2 regions of the Parabacteroides sp. ASF519 genome follow, and region 1 is predicted to be linked to the other one. Evidence: riboswitches for the same ligand, from Rfam matches in the RefSeq annotation. Region 1 holds a riboswitch; the other holds the start of a gene.
What was found. A riboswitch is a leader RNA that binds a small molecule or an ion and turns the genes downstream of it on or off. The one in region 1 is predicted to bind thiamine pyrophosphate.
Positions count from the first base shown of each region.

Region 1 (7,952 bases):
AAACATGGTTGGATAGAGGCCACGGAGGTAATAAAGATAAACGGATACGAAATTGACGATTACCCAGAAGATCCAGTGTTCGATGATACGGCGGGCCAGCATCCAGGTGGCTACGATGCCGACGGAGGTGGTGAAGGCGTCGCCCATCGGGATGGGGGAGTCTGTGAAGTTATGAAGTACGTAATATAATAAGGCGTATATAGCTAGGATAGCGGAAGCTATCCCTGCTAATAACGGCCAGGTGATATGACGGTAGAAAATCAGGTCATCGGAGACTTTCTCTTCAGTGACGCTTTTTTTCGTACAGGTCCATTTTTTGAAACCGTAAATGCTGATGGCAACATAGTAGATATTCAGCCCCATATCGGCATATATCTTTGAGAAGAAAAAGACAAATACGTAGACCAGGGAGGTGAGGAAGCCTACTACCCACATTGCTTTATGCTGCCTGATCTCTAATAACAGGTAGAGAAAACCTGTAATGACACCGAAATATTCTAATAGTTGTTCCATAATTTATATTTTTCTAGAACCTGATTGTTACTCTGACCATGGCGTTTGTGCCGGCCTGGGTGAAATAACCGTCGTCTTTGTTGACGATCCCTTTGCTGATGTAGGTATATACCCAGGCGTTTGTTTCATATTTCTCGTTGAAGAGGTTGTTGATGGTGACGTCGACGCCGATCTCCTTGACAAACTTCGGTTTGAAAACGTATCCGACACGCAGGCTGTTCACGAAATAGGGATCGATGGAACGGTCTTTGGTGGAGGTATTGTCGATGTATTGACGGCCTACAAACTGTGAGTTGAAGCTGGCGGAGAATCCTTTCAGGTTGAAATCGAACATGCTGTTGGCGATGATGCCGGGAGAGAAGGCGATGTCGGTTGTTCCCAGATAATAACTTGCCTGGCCTCCGTTATCGAAGTCATCTATGTAATGAGTGAAATTCTTTATTTTGTTACGGCTCAGAGTGATGTTTCCGTTCCAGTCCAGCCAGTGGGTGATACTTGCGCCTCCGGTCAGTTCAATTCCCATGCGGTAGCTGTCTTTGATATTGCTGGTCAATGCTTCACCGATTTCGCTGATTTTGCCGCTCAGGATCAATTGGTTGTTGTAGTCCATAAAATAAAGATTGGCTCCGGCGCGGAAACGCTGGTTGCCGAAGCTGTAACCGGCTTCGTAGTCGTAGAGTGTTTCGTGAGTAGGACGTTCGTTGACTGCGGCTTCCGTAAAATTGTCGCGATTGGGTTCACGGTTGGCGACGGAGAAAGAGACGAAAGCATTATGACCGCCTTTCTGGAAATTGATACCGGCTTTCGGGTTGAAGAAGTTCCAGTTTTTGTTGACGTAGATTTCCTTACCGGTATTGTCGTCACTTCCTTTGATCGTGTAATGGATGCCACGGTATTGCAGGTCGAGGTATCCGTTCAGGTAGGGGTGGAACCGGTAGTTGCCTTTTACGTAAAAGTTATAATCCAGTTTGTTCCCTCTGTTACGGTAATATTCGTAGTCAGGCGAGGGGAGTGCTTCTGCATTTTTGACCCACATGACACGGCCGAAATGGTCGCCTACATATTTATTGACAGCTGAACCGAAGCTCATCTGGAGACGTTCGGAACGATAGTTCGCACTGTAAACGATACCGTAAAAGTCGTTGTCCAGCCATTTACGGCGGACGAGGTCGGACTTGACGATTGTGTCGCCTTTCCCGTTGATATAAGACTCGGGGAGTTTATATTTTGTAAATTCTTCATTGGGCTTATAGTCTTCGTAATATCCTTCTCCATGTGTGTAATGGAGTGTCAGGTTCATATTCCACAGGTCGCTCAGTCGCTGACTTGCCATCAGGTGGTAGTTCTGTTGCCGGTAATTGTCTGTCTGGTTATCGTAGAATTTTTTAACGCCGTTTTCTTTATATTCTCCGCAGGGGTTGTAGGTCCGGTCGTTGTCCAGATAAATGGAAGGGACACCGTTCCAGGCCTGATACGTTTTTTCTATATTGCCGAATGTCTGGAAGCGGACCAGAGTGTTGTCGCCGTAATAGGTGGCTGAGCCGAAATAAGAGTGCATATTGGCTGTTGCCCGGTCGATGTATCCGTCGCTTTGGACGTTGGAGTAGCGGGCGTCGAAAACGAAATGATCCCGGAGTAACCCGGTTCCTGTTTTGACTGAGTTTTTGACGGTTCCGAACGAACCTGCCGAAAGGCTGTATTCGGCATACGGTTTCAGGTCCGGCTTTTGCGTTTGCATGGCGACGGTGGCACCGAAGGCGGCGGCTCCGTTGGTCGATGTCCCGGCTCCCCGTTGTATCTGTATGTTATCGACGGAAGATGCGAAATCGGACATGTTGGCCCAGAAAACGGTGTGAGACTCGGAGTCGTTGACCGGTACGCCGTTGACCGTGATGTTGATGCGGTTGGCGTCTGTGCCGCGGATACGGAAGCCCGAATAGCCGATACCTGTCCCGGCGTCCGAAGTCATGATGACGGAAGGGGATTGGGAGATGAGATAGGGGATACCCTGGCCATCGTTTTTGCGGCTGAGTTCGTCTTTGGATACTTCGCTGTAAGCCACCGGAGTACCTTTGGCTACTTTGGTGGCGGTGACGACTACTTCGTCCAGCGATAAGTCACGTGAAATTTTGAGAGAATCGACAGGGTCGGGACGGTTTCCCGCTGCTGCGAATGTTGCCAGAGATCCGGCACAGATAATCAATACACTTTTCATCCTTTTTACCTTAATGTTTAAAAACCTGATAAGTGAATAGGAGAGGTGTGTTGTGTGAAGAAGTATACCATGTTTTACAATTCCCTTCGCCGGCATTATCCGTATCAGGTAATATGGGTATAATCTCAGCCTGCGGCACGTACTGTATCGGTACGTGGCAAGCACCCCTTTGTATTCGGGGCACAAAGATAAGGAAAGTCAGGGAATTGTACAAATGGAAAAAACCGCCGCGAATCACTTCGGGGCGGTTTCGACTCCACAATTTTCCATCAATTATGTTGTAATTATTTACTGTGGATATATCTCTGTTTATTTGTTATTCAACAGTGGTGTACCAATTGCTCTTCATCCAGTTCAAAGGAGCGTACCAGCTGTCTTCCTTACCTCCCAGATGGGCATTCAGGTTGGCTGAGTTATAGTCTTTTTCGTCAGCCGGATACTGGATGCGGTCCAGAGGAAGCGGAGTTGCGACAGACTGCGGGTCGCGTTTGAAATAAATTTCCGGATATCCGGTACGGCGGACAACATTCCATGCTTCATATTCCTGGATAGCACCGTGATGGATCCAACGCTGTGTCAGGATACTCTTTTGCGGATTGCTGGCGTCCCATTGTGTTTCAGCATATGCTTCAACTTCGGCTGCTGAGGGAGGAGTTAACGGATCACGGTAGGTACCGGTTGAATTCAAATCGAAATAGAATTCAGTGGAAAGTTTTATACCGTTGATATATTCGCTCTTGGCATTACCGGTAGCCCAGTTGTTGGCATAGGCCTCCGCCTTCATGAAAGCAACTTCGGCTGCTGTCATCCAGAGTCCCGGGAATCCGGGGTTACGGGTGAAGGTCGATGTATCCAGGGCTGCGTAATATTTAGCCGTACCATGTGTAGAGATACTCATATTCGTTTCCTGTTCCGTGAGTGTTTCAGACGGATCGAGGCCGATATATTCGTTATTCCAGTTACTGTCATACAAGACTTCCAAACGTGGGTCCGGATTATTGGTGTTGGCATTCAATGCGCGTTGCATTGGGCCGGACATGCGGTTGTAAGTTGAATTCTCGATTGCATTTTGCAGGTCGCGGTCAAAATCAAACTGGTCATCGTCGGTTTGTGGCACTGTGATATTATCAGAGTTTAGATCTACCATCGGATAAGTACCGGGATTTTCCAACATGGTTTTGATCGCAGCACGTGCTTCACTTACCAGGTCGCCGTTAGAAGCCAGGTGAGTAGCTACACGTAAACGCAGGGAGTTCACATATTTACGCCATAAGGTGATATCACCGTTGTTCACATAGTCTTCTGCATTCAGGTAAGTACTGGCATTGGCTGTAAGCGAACGGCCGTTGAGGTATGTGTTGACTTCGTCCAGGTCGCTCAGGATCATTCTATACAAATCGATATCCGAGTCGTATTTAGGTTTGGAAGCTTCTACGTCTCCTGTTGCCCATAATGTGCCGGCTTCAGAGAATGGTACTCCACCCCAGGAGGAACAAACTTCATAAAGTTGTTCTTCCATTACCGTACGTCCCAGCAAGAAGAAGATACGATAGTCTTCTTTTTCTTCTTCCGGAAGGTTGTTGAATTCGGTTTCCAACACCCTGTACTGGGTGACAGTGTTGTAGAAGTTTCTCCAACGTTCGTTGAAGTAACCCTGGCCAGCACCGGCAAAGCGGTCTTTACTGTTTGTATGACCGATCACTCCGGAGAATAACCCGGAAGTGGTGGAAGATACGTAATATCTGTAATAGACCGGATTCATCCATGTATTAGAGGCTTGCCATACTCCAACCATCAAGGCCGGGCATGATACCGTCTGTGTCTTTGACGGGTCCTGATATTGATCCGTGAATTTGTCGTCACTACAGGAAGACGTTGCCAGAAGGGCAGCACATCCAAGTGCGAGTGCATATATTTTTTTCATAAATCTTTCAATTTTAATATTCTATATTATTTTTCGTCAATTAGAAGCTTGCACGTAATGAGAAGCCGAATGAACGTGTTGTGGCTGTTGAACCACCAATCTGTGCCTGCGTGATCCAGGTTGTACCGTCCGTACATTCTGCATCGAATTCTTTCAGGCTCTTATAGAAGTAGAACAGGTTACGACCGTATACGGAAACCATCAAGTTCTTACAACCGAATTTGGAAGTGATGTTTTTCGGTAATCTGTAACCAAGGCTCAGTTCACGCATCTTTACATATGAATTCTTCTGTATTGCGTTTTCATAAGTGATGTTTCCGGAATATCCCCAACCGTATTGGTTGTAATATGATTCACCGGCAGTGATGATCGTTTTGTTTTCAGAACCGTCTTGTTTAACGCCCGGCTGGATTACACCGTTATCGTAAACCATGTTACCGTTTACTGTAGATCCGGCAGGCTGGTCTGTCAAATGACGTTTTGAAGGGTCTGACAGGTCGTTTCCGTCTGCATACCAGGTAAGACCGCCACGTGAAGCGTCACGGTTATCCAATGTACAATCCAGGATACCGAGTTCGGTCATATACTGGTAAGGCAAGTTCAGTACGTCACCACCAATACGGAAGTCGATAGTGGCATCCAGATAGAAATCTTTATAGTTCAATGATGTGCTGATACCTCCGACAACTTTCGGCATGGCGTTACCTGCTCTCTGGCGTTCTGTATAGTCTACGATATACAGACCGTTATCGCCAACGACTTTGTTTCCGTTCTCGTCTTTTACCGTACCGTAAACATACCAGTCACCCATCGGGCGTCCTACTCTGGATTGCAGCACTGCGGCTCCGTTATCAACAGTAGAATGGTCGATAGAGTTGATACCGTCTATCAGTTTTGTTACTTCGTTCTTGTTCCATGACCAGTTGGCACGAATATCCCAGTTCCAGTCTTTAGTCTGGATAACTGTACCATACAGAGACATTTCAACACCGGCGTTCTTTAATTCACCGACATTCATCCAGATGGAAGTACCTCCTGAAGATGCTGATGTTGTAGTCTGAAGGATCTGGTCTTTTACTGTATTCTGGTAATAAGAAAGTTCGAAGCCCAAACGGTTGCCGAGGAATTTGTTTTCCCAACCCAATTCGAATTCGTATTTCTGTTCCGGTTGTATCTCATTGTTTCCAAGTGCCTGTGGAACCTGATTGTAGATATAACTGCCTACAGCGCTCTGGTTGTAACCGGTAGCTGCTTTATATATTTCCGGGGCGTTACCTACAACACCGTAGCTAAGACGAATTTTACCATAATCCAGCCATTCGGGTTTATTATCTTTCAGCAAAGATGAATAAATGACGCTACCGTTCACAGAAGGATAAACGAATGTGTTGGATCCGGGGTACAACGTAGATGTTTTTTCCTGACGCACAGTTCCTTCCACATAAGCCCAACTGTCGTAACCGAAAGAAGCTGTAGCAAAGAAGGCTTGTTTTAACAGCGATGCTTTTTTCATCGATGGATTTGCCGGTGTTAATCCGGAAGAGTTCAGGTGGAACCAGTTTTCAACACTCAGACCTCCGCGGGTACTCACTGAGGTGTCGAACTGACTTTCCTGACGGGCAGACCAACCTGCGGTTGCAGCAACATTGTATTTTTCAGCAAATGTACGGTCAAACATCAACATGATATCACCGTAATAGATCTCATACTTTGAATTTTTCAATGAATAGGATCCGGTATAGTTGCCCGGCTGTCTGAATACATTTGGCGTTTCCGTTGAGTTCTTATTCTCAATTACATTGTACGTCAAGTCTGTTGACAGACGGCCGCGTGCGGTCAAACCCGGAATGATTTCCCAACTTGGCGTTACACTCGCGATGAAACGGTTATTGTCTTCCAACTGTTCTTTACCTAAGATATTCCAGAAATACTCTGAAGACATCTGATAGTTGGCCGGATTCCAGTCCCAGGCTTCATCAGGAGTCAGTGTATTGCTGGTATAAGGGACGTTCATGTATCCCAAGCTGGTAACAGTGCTGTTCTTCATTGCTGCGATGTCATCATATCCGGTGAACATACCTGCATAGTTTGTCAACAAGCGGCTGATACGGTAAGCACGGTTTTTAACATGCTGGCGCATATAGTTTGCCGAGTAATCCACTTTTAAGTTTTTCAGGATATTGGCGCTACCAGAAAGAGCAAAGTTGTGCTTGTTGTTGTGCGAGTTCAACTGTGTCGGCGTATTATCCATATAGGTATAGGAGAAACGCAGGTTGCCTTTTTCCGTTCCGTTGGTAATGGCCAGGTTATAAGTCTGGTTGATACCTGTCTGGAAAACATCATTCCACTGGTTGTGGTCGATAGGTGCGTAAGTACGAATAGCCCCGTTATAGTTGTATAACTGGGTGGTATAGTCGTACGGACGTCCCCAGGCATAGTATGTGTTACGCGGGCTGATTACCTGGTTTCCGTTACGGTCTGTACGCGTATTCTGGAAACCGGTTTGCTGTTCGAATTCACTTGCGGTGGCCAACAGGGCATTGTCATATCCCGGACCGAATTCTTTCTGGATGCTCGGCATGTAGGCTACTTTGTCAAAGCTTACATTTGCACTGAAGTCTACACCGAGACCACTCTGGCCTTTACCGCTTTTAGAGGTAATCATCACAACACCGTTGGCTGCTTCAGATCCGTACAGGGCAGATGCGGCGGCACCTTTCAGGATAGAGATGCTTTCGATATCTTCCGGGTTGATGTCCACCATACCGTTGGATTCTACACGCTGGTTAGTCCAGTAACCGTCTTTGTTGGCGTCGCCGTTGTGGATGGGCACACCGTCCATTACGATCAGCGGCTGTGTCGTACCGGTGATAGAAGACAGACCACGTACGGAGATGGATACGGAGGAAGTACCACCACCCGGAGCTGCCTGGATGCGCACACCTGAAGCCTTACCGTACAATGATGTGGCGAAGTCCGGAGTACCCGTTTTGATCAACTCTCCGGCATCGATTGTACTTACGGCATAACCTAGTTTTTTGGCGTCTTTCTTGATACCCATGGCGGTAACGACTACCTCGTCCAGTTTTTGAGTATCTTCAGCCAGTAGGACTGATAAGGAAGATTGACCGGTGTATGTCACTTCCTTTGTTGCATACCCGATGAAAGAAATCTGGATGACGCTTCCGTTCTTTACATCGCTCAGGCTAAAATTACCTTCTGTGTCGGTAATTGTGCCGTTTGTGGTTCCTTTCACGACTACAGATGCTCCGGCGATCGGGCCGAATTCATCTTCTACGG
Region 1 is NZ_AQFV02000006.1:1,511,631-1,519,582, forward strand. It holds gene pnuC (nicotinamide riboside transporter PnuC) at 1-513, opposite strand, end outside; gene C825_RS05990 (TonB-dependent receptor) at 527-2,728, opposite strand; TPP riboswitch at 2,792-2,907, opposite strand; gene C825_RS05995 (SusD/RagB family nutrient-binding outer membrane lipoprotein) at 3,045-4,652, opposite strand; gene C825_RS06000 (SusC/RagA family TonB-linked outer membrane protein) at 4,693-7,952, opposite strand, start outside.

Region 2 (7,952 bases), 2.4 Mb from region 1:
TCCGATAAAAAAAGGATAGAACATTTGATGTTTGAGGTGAAAAGAGCAGATGAAGCCAACCGTTTGAAATCGGCTTTCCTGGCAAATATGAGCCATGAAATCCGGACTCCCCTCAATGCAATCGTCGGCTTTTCCAACTTACTGGCAGAGACAGATGATCCTGTAGAGAAACAAGAGTTTATTCATATCATATCGACAAACAACGAACTCTTGCTTCAATTGATCAACGATATTATCGATATGGCGAAGATCGAATCCGGCTCCCTGGATTTTACCTATTCTCAGATTGATATTAATGAATTAATGGAAGAAATTTGCAGCCAGATGATTTTAAAGAACAAATCCGAAGCTGTCAGCATTTCATTTGACGAGAAATTGCCTCAATGCCTGATTTACACAGACCGTAACCGGCTGATGCAAGTCATGATCAACTTCCTGACAAATGCCCTGAAGTTTACACCTGAAGGGGCTGTCTCTTTTGGGTATACGATCGAAGAATCAGGCAAAGCCATTCGTTTTTATGTAAAAGATACCGGAATAGGTATACCTCAGGATAAGAAAGATAAGATTTTCGACCGCTTTGTCAAACTGAATACATTCGCCCAGGGAACAGGTTTGGGGCTTCCTATCTGCGCCATGATTGCCGAAAAGTTCGGAGGAAGCATCGGAGTGGAATCAGAAGAAGGCAAAGGCTCTCTGTTCTGGTTAAGCATTCCAATGAAAGAATCTGAAGAAACCTAAAGTATTCCAAAGGCTGTGAACAAAAAAGGTGTTGGTATGTTTTCTTTTTCATACTTTTGCAACCTAAAATAAAGAACAGTCAATGTTTAAACATTTAATCGCTTTTACAGGAGTACTCCTGTTTGTCTCTGTTTTGCCGGGAAAGGCACAGAACTTAACGCCGAACGACACTGTCTCAAAAGAGGTTGTTATTGTTGATGGGCAACAGCTTAACGAAAAGCAATTGCAACGTTATTACCGTCAGTTACGCAAAGATTCCATCAGGGCCTATAAAAAGATCTGGTGGTCTGTCCTGGGTGGTCCGTCCTATACTCCGGAAGCATCGCTAGGTGTCGGAGGTGCCGTACTGGCCAGTTTCAGGATGAACAAAAACGATACGATTTCGCAGCGTTCTTTCCTTCCGGCAGGAATCAACCTCTCAATAAACGGTACGATCGTGGTGGCAGGAGCCGGAACTTTCTTCTTTAACCAGAATAAGTTCCGTATTTATGCCAGCTACGGATACAGGAACGAACCGGCCCATTATTACGGCAAAGGCTATGAAACCATTGAACATGTAGACAGAAGCGACTCGACAACCCGCTACCATAGAAGTTATTTCCAGATATATCCCCGTTTTGTCTGGGAAGTCCGTCCGCATTTTTACTTGGGAGGACTGTTCGATATCAACTTTACAAATGCATCGGATATAAATCTGGTGATGGAGCAAGACTACTATTTCAATCAGTTCAAACGGAAATACCTGAACGTGGGAATCGGAGGCTTGATTCAATACGACACAAGAAACGATGTCGCCACCCCCACAAAAGGAGTCTTGTTAAGCGGGAATATGAAAGCATTCGGAAAATATCTTGGAGGTGCCTATAACTACGAAATACTGGAACTTGAATACCGGCATTTTGTGAATGTATTCCGCCCGAGAAGTACCCTGGCATGGATCGCTAAAAGCCAGATAGGCATGGGAGATGTCCCCTACTCCGAATTACCTTCTTTCGGTTCGCCCTTCGACCTGCGCGGATATTACTGGGGTAAATACCGGGATAAATCCATGGCCTATGGCATATTGGAATACCGCCATATGTTCGGCTCACCGGAAAAATACAAAAGCGGAAACTTCTGGGCTAAATGCGGTTTTGTTGCCTGGATGGGAACCGGAACAATCGGTGACACTCCGTTCGACTGGGATAAATGGAAGCTGAATTTCGGTGCCGGATTACGTGTGCAAATGCAACCGGGCAAGAACTTCAGACTCGACATCGGTAAAGAGCCGGGACTGGATGGAGTTCAGGTTTATATGAACATGACAGAGGCTTTTTAACCGAATCTTCATTTTAGTCTTAGTAGGCTATTTGTCAATCGATTACAGTTTCCTCGTAATTCCCTCGTTTGGAAACTGTAGTTCCCTTACTAGGAAACCAGCGTTTCCTGCTTAGGAAATTCTGAGGGAACTGCATAAAAAAACATCCGCCGTCATTAGTTAGAGTAAATGACGACGGATGTTTTTTATTTCGGTTCGCAAGTGTGTTCGTTAAAACGATAGCTTCATCGAGAAGCGTACACCTTTTGTCTGAATACCCGGATTATCGCGGTAGGTCAAACGCCAGACATAATCGAGACGAAGGAACTTAAAGATATTCTCAATACCTACTCCGGCTTCCATATAAGGCGTATTACCCAATGTATAAGAACCTTCCGGGAACAGATACAAATCTTTGCCACCATAGTAAGGATTATTCTTATCGGTCAGATGACCATACATTCCACGGAATGAAAGAACCTCTCTCCATTTCAGTTTCTTTATCAGGGGAAGACGGTTCAAAAGAAGTCCGTTCATAAAATAAGTAACGTCCCAGGATGCATACTCGTCGCTGATGAACTCCATCGCATTCATATTGGTGTATGATTCAGGCTGGATTGTATAGGATAAGTTCGCGTTCGGCAATATCAATAACGGATAAGGAACTTTGTCCCACACCTTACCTGCTTTACCGATAATATCAAGATATCCGAAGGCCGAGAACCAGAAACGTTTCTGAATACCCAGGTCTGTACGGTTATAGGTATAGTCAGCACCTAACACCCCTTTTCTGGCAGTAATATGGTTCAATGTAATTACCGGAGCATCGAAAGTAATAGGATAACGATAGTTACGGGTCTGATAGAATTTCTCGTTCGGGGCATAACGGAATTTGAATTCCAGCTCCGTCATCGAGTAAGACTTTATAGGAGTAATGCGGCCATCTTCCTCTATCCGGTCGAAAACGGCATAGTCTGTCGAATATTCCTTTTTATTACGTAAAACCGCACCGTAAGCGATACCATTATAATGTTCGCGGTAATAAGTCAGTTCGGCATTTCTCAGATAAGTTGCACGGGTATCTCTCTGACGTTTCCAGGCCAGGAAGATATTATCTTTGTTGGTGTACATATATTGCTGTCCCAACTGGTTGATATCGTAAAGATATTCCAGACGGATAGAATTAACCGGAAATTCTTTACGGTATTCCTTCTTGTCATTGAATGAATACTCTATCAAGGCATCATACTTGATTTTCCGGTCTGTTGTACCATAAGCGGCATATCCTTCCAGGAATAATCTTTTACTGAAAGCAGTAGTAGTAGTTCCTCCGACACGGAAACGGGCTCCTTCGATCGCGTTACCACTGATAAAGGTATTGGCTGGTCCGAATTCGAATTTATTTTTAGCGGGGTCAGTGCTGGTTCCTATGTAACCGGAAGTCAGGATTGTAACAATTTTTTCTGTTACATAGAAAATAGGAACCGAACGTAACTTTTCCATCAATTTTTCAACCGTATTCTGTTTTCGTTTACCGGCTTCTTCCGGACGGTTCAAATCCCAGAAATCTTCTGTCTGCTTATAGGCGTTCTGCAATGTGATAATCGGAGCGCTCTCCTTAAATATCTCATCGCTTTCGGGCGGAAGGAAAGAATGGTTGCTGTATATGTTCAACCTTCGGGCATACATTCCCTTCGATTTTTCCGTCAGCTTGAAATCGACATTTATATCATCTTTGGTAATAATACGTGTACCATCTTCCGTCTTTTCGAATGTCTGCTCAATAGTCATTCCGCTGACGAAGTTCAGGTTGATGTTTTTAGGAACATTCAGGATTGCTTTCTTAACGAAATAAGTCGAATCGAGCGTAACGAAAAGATGTCCGGTAAATCCGAAACCTTCAGAAACGAAAGGAACGAATCCCAGGTCTACACATTTCTGTCCGTTCACATCCAGGGTGTCAAGTAAATAATACTTATAAAAGTTCGGCCCCATGCTAGACAACGGGCTTACAAAACGTTGCAGGAAAAGAGGAATATCATTCTTGAAGATATCCACCTCACGGAACACCTCTCCCAGAAACTGCTGCATACCATCCCGTGAAAATATTTCATCTACACCGGCCGCCTTTGCTCCCAGCACGACTCTTTTTTCTACTTTAGGATCTTTCCGATAGAAAATGCCTTCCACCTTTTCTTTCTCCGACACTGGCAAAATGGTCTTTCCGACATCCAGCGTATCGATATAATCGATCAGAAAATCGAATTTCCCGCCCTTACCATTCTCTTTTTTAGGTTTCGGCTGATAATCGTTCATCGCGAAAACCATCTTTTCATATTGGCTGTAACTGAAATAATCATGATTACGGGGATCATTACTTTCGCGAGATTCGATAACCTTCTTGACAAAAGCCACGGCTGGATTTTCTTTCTTGCTGTACTTCTCTTTCTTCGGCTTTACAATGACTTCACCCAAATCAATACTGGAAGGGGCCAAAGGTATTTTAAAATAATTCTTTTTACCTATAGCCACTTTCAGTTCTTTTTCGGTATATCCCAGATATGAAACGGACAGAGTCCGTGCATTGGACGAGGTAGTCAACGTAAACTTACCGTCATCATCAGTCGTTGTCCCGATAGTTGTACCTTTCAGTATAACTGAAACATATGGTAACGTTTCTCCTGTAATAGAGTCCGTTACTATTCCACTTATTATAGTGTTCTGGGCTTTTGATGCAAATGCAACCAAAACAAGTGCCAGAATAAAAACAATCTTTTTCCCCATTATTTTATTAACTCCCTCGTTAAACTCCGCAAAATTATAACAGATTCTTTTTTATGAATGTTCCAAATTGAACCGATTATATTCCAATTGACAACAAATCTCACTTAAAAGACCCAAAATAGATGTTTTAAAATGAATTTATACTACTAATAACAAAATTCCTTCTTTCCGTAACGGGAAGTTTCGGGACTTCAATCAATGTATATCCTGCATCTTTGTAGACATCTTTCATTACATAATATGTATCTATCGCTTCATTAAATGATTGTTTACGTTCTTTATCCGTATGATATATATTTTCCCAGGGAGGAAGTATGAATACCTGCCTGTTATACCTGTATTTATCGACAGCCAATTCTATTTCTTTCCGGTCGGTTAACCCAATCAACCTTGCATATGCCAGTGTATCAGGGATTCCTCTGTCAAAAAATAATATGCCTTCATTTTCTTTATGAGCCAGATATGATTCAACAGAACGTTCCAGCATCATACTGGTATATAAAACGGTATCTTTCCAGGGCAATGCGTCTCCACCCTGTTGCTGTTGTTCTTTGATAATATCCCGTGCTACTTCTTTTACTGTTTGATATCCAACTATTTTAAGTTCTTCAATTAATGATGTTTTACCCGTTCCTGGTCCACCGGTAATAACATACAAGCCTGTTTTTATCAACATGATTTGTCTTTTTATGACTATTATGCCAAAAGGAAATACAACCCGGAAGAAAAGCTGTTATAACCGGAATTGTAGATGCAAATATACTGGATTATTTTTTTAAACCTATCAATTCACTCTTAAATTTAACATTTCACTTTTGTTTTCTCTTATCAATCTTTCTACCTTTGTACACGAAAAGGGGTGCCATACTGTAAACGGGCTGAGATTATACCCTGTGAACCTGATGCGGGTAATGCCGCCGTAGGAAAGACAGACAAGGCTTTTCCCTCCTTTCGTGTGTAAATATGAAAACAGATACATTATATCGTTATCCGACTGCGTTAACCATTGCTGGTTCCGACAGCGGCGGAGGAGCCGGGATACAGGCAGATATTAAAACATTCTCAGCATTGGGAGTTTACGGAGCTTCCGTAATCACCTCCATTACGGCCCAAAACACACAAGGTGTCAGAGGCATACAAGCCATCTCTCCGGAAGTCTTGAAAGGCCAGTTGGATGCGGTTTTTGAAGATATTACCATCGATGCAGTCAAAATAGGAATGCTGCATAATAAAACGGCGGCAGAAATCGTCGTAAATGCAATCGATACTTATTCACCGTCGCGTATTATCCTGGACCCAGTGATGATTTCGACCAGCGGTAATAAATTATTGCAGGATGATGCCATAGACATAATTGTCCGGGAACTGTTCAAACGGACATCGCTGGTCACTCCCAACATCGACGAAGCTGAATTCTTGTCCGGAATGAAGATAACTTCCGAAAAAGAGATGTGCCAGGCGGCAGAGAAGTTGCTGTCTTTAGGTTGCCGTGCCGTATTAATGAAGGGAGGGCATTTAAAAGGAAAAGAGATGACTGATATATTATATGTATCGGAGGCTTCCCCTCTCCGGCTTTCGGCGGAAACTGTAATTACGACCAACGGCCACGGCACCGGTTGTACGTTGTCTTCTGCTATTGCCGCTTATCAGGCTTTGGGTAAGAGCCTGCCGGATGCCGTCAGACTGGCTAAAGAGTATATAACAAAAGCGATTACTGAAGGCAAAGATGTACGGACAGGACACGGGCATGGTCCCCTGAACCATTTCTTTGCTCCGGTTCCTTTAGTAAAAACAGAGATAAAAGGATAGTATGAAGCTGTTCGTAATCACAACTCCTTTCTTTTTTGAAGGGGAAAGCCGGATAATAACCCATTTGTTCAGGGAAGGAATGCAGCGTTTACATCTGCGGAAACCCCAAAGCGACATCGACAGGTTTCGTCTCTTACTGGACGCTATCCCTGCCGAATATCATTCACGGATTGTGTTGCACGAGCATTTCGAACTCACAACCGGATACCGGTTGGCCGGCATCCATTTGAACAGCCGGAATAATACCCTGCCGGAAGGTTTTGCCGGAAGCATAAGCCGTTCGTGCCATTCCTTGCAGGAAGTGCAGGATAACAAACAGTTGGATTATGTATTTCTGAGCCCCATCTTTCAAAGTATATCCAAAGAGGGATACGGAAACGGCTTTCCGATGGAGAGATTACGGGAGGCGGCTGCTTCGGGCATAATCAACGAAAAGGTAATTGCCCTGGGTGGAATAGAAGAAAAGAACATTCCGCTGATTGCCTCCTTACATTTCGGTGGAGCTGCCATTCTGGGAGCTTTGTGGGGCAAGGCCCCTTCTGTAATAAACGAGACATCTATAATAAAACGATACAAACAACTGGATATATGGCAATAGAATATCATTTGCGCAAGCACGAAGATAAAGGACAATTTATTCCACAGGGCAGTGGTGAACGCCTGATGTTTATAACCCACGGTACTTCTAAATACACGGAACGGGAAGAAGTCAAAATGGTTCTTGACGGCGGTTGTTCATGGGTACAGCTACGGATGAAAGGAAACATGAATATTTTTACAGCCAGGGAAATCGGGCAACTAATCAATGAGCATACAAACAAATGCATCTATTGTATAAACGATAATGCACGGATTGCTTTGAGATGCGGGGCGAACGCTGTTCACCTGGGGAAAGAAGATATATCAGTATCCGCCGCATGGGAAATGGCAAAAGAGCAGTTATTTCCGGGCGAAACCTTCTATATCGGCGCCACTGCCAATACCTTTGAGGATATCGAGCATGCTGTCGGACAAGGAGCTTCCTATATCGGCCTGGGGCCTTTCCGTTATACGGAAACGAAAAAGAAACTCAGTCCCGTTCTCGGTCTGGAAGGATACAGAAAAATAGTGCAGCAATGTAAGGAGGCTGGCTATAAAATTCCGATATTTGCAATCGGAGGAATCTGCCTGGAAGATGTTACCCCGTTAATGGAGACCGGAATTACCGGAATAGCCGTATCGGGAGCGATTATCCATGCAGAAGACCCCGTAGAAGAGACCCGTCGTTTTATTAATGAGATAAATAAATATTAAACATACTGTAATGGCAAGCAAGAAAAAC
Region 2 is NZ_AQFV02000006.1:3,914,108-3,922,059, reverse strand. It holds gene C825_RS15425 (PAS domain-containing sensor histidine kinase) at 1-741, shown strand, start outside; gene C825_RS15420 (BamA/TamA family outer membrane protein) at 824-2,059, shown strand; gene C825_RS15415 (DUF5686 family protein) at 2,270-4,822, opposite strand; gene C825_RS15410 (AAA family ATPase) at 4,950-5,498, opposite strand; TPP riboswitch at 5,668-5,765, shown strand; gene thiD (bifunctional hydroxymethylpyrimidine kinase/phosphomethylpyrimidine kinase) at 5,786-6,631, shown strand; gene C825_RS15400 (thiamine phosphate synthase) at 6,633-7,229, shown strand; gene C825_RS15395 (thiamine phosphate synthase) at 7,220-7,924, shown strand; gene thiC (phosphomethylpyrimidine synthase ThiC) at 7,935-7,952, shown strand, end outside.
Region 2: it holds a riboswitch for thiamine pyrophosphate, as region 1 does, so the genes downstream of both, thiD (bifunctional hydroxymethylpyrimidine kinase/phosphomethylpyrimidine kinase) here and C825_RS05990 (TonB-dependent receptor) in region 1, are expected to answer to the same signal.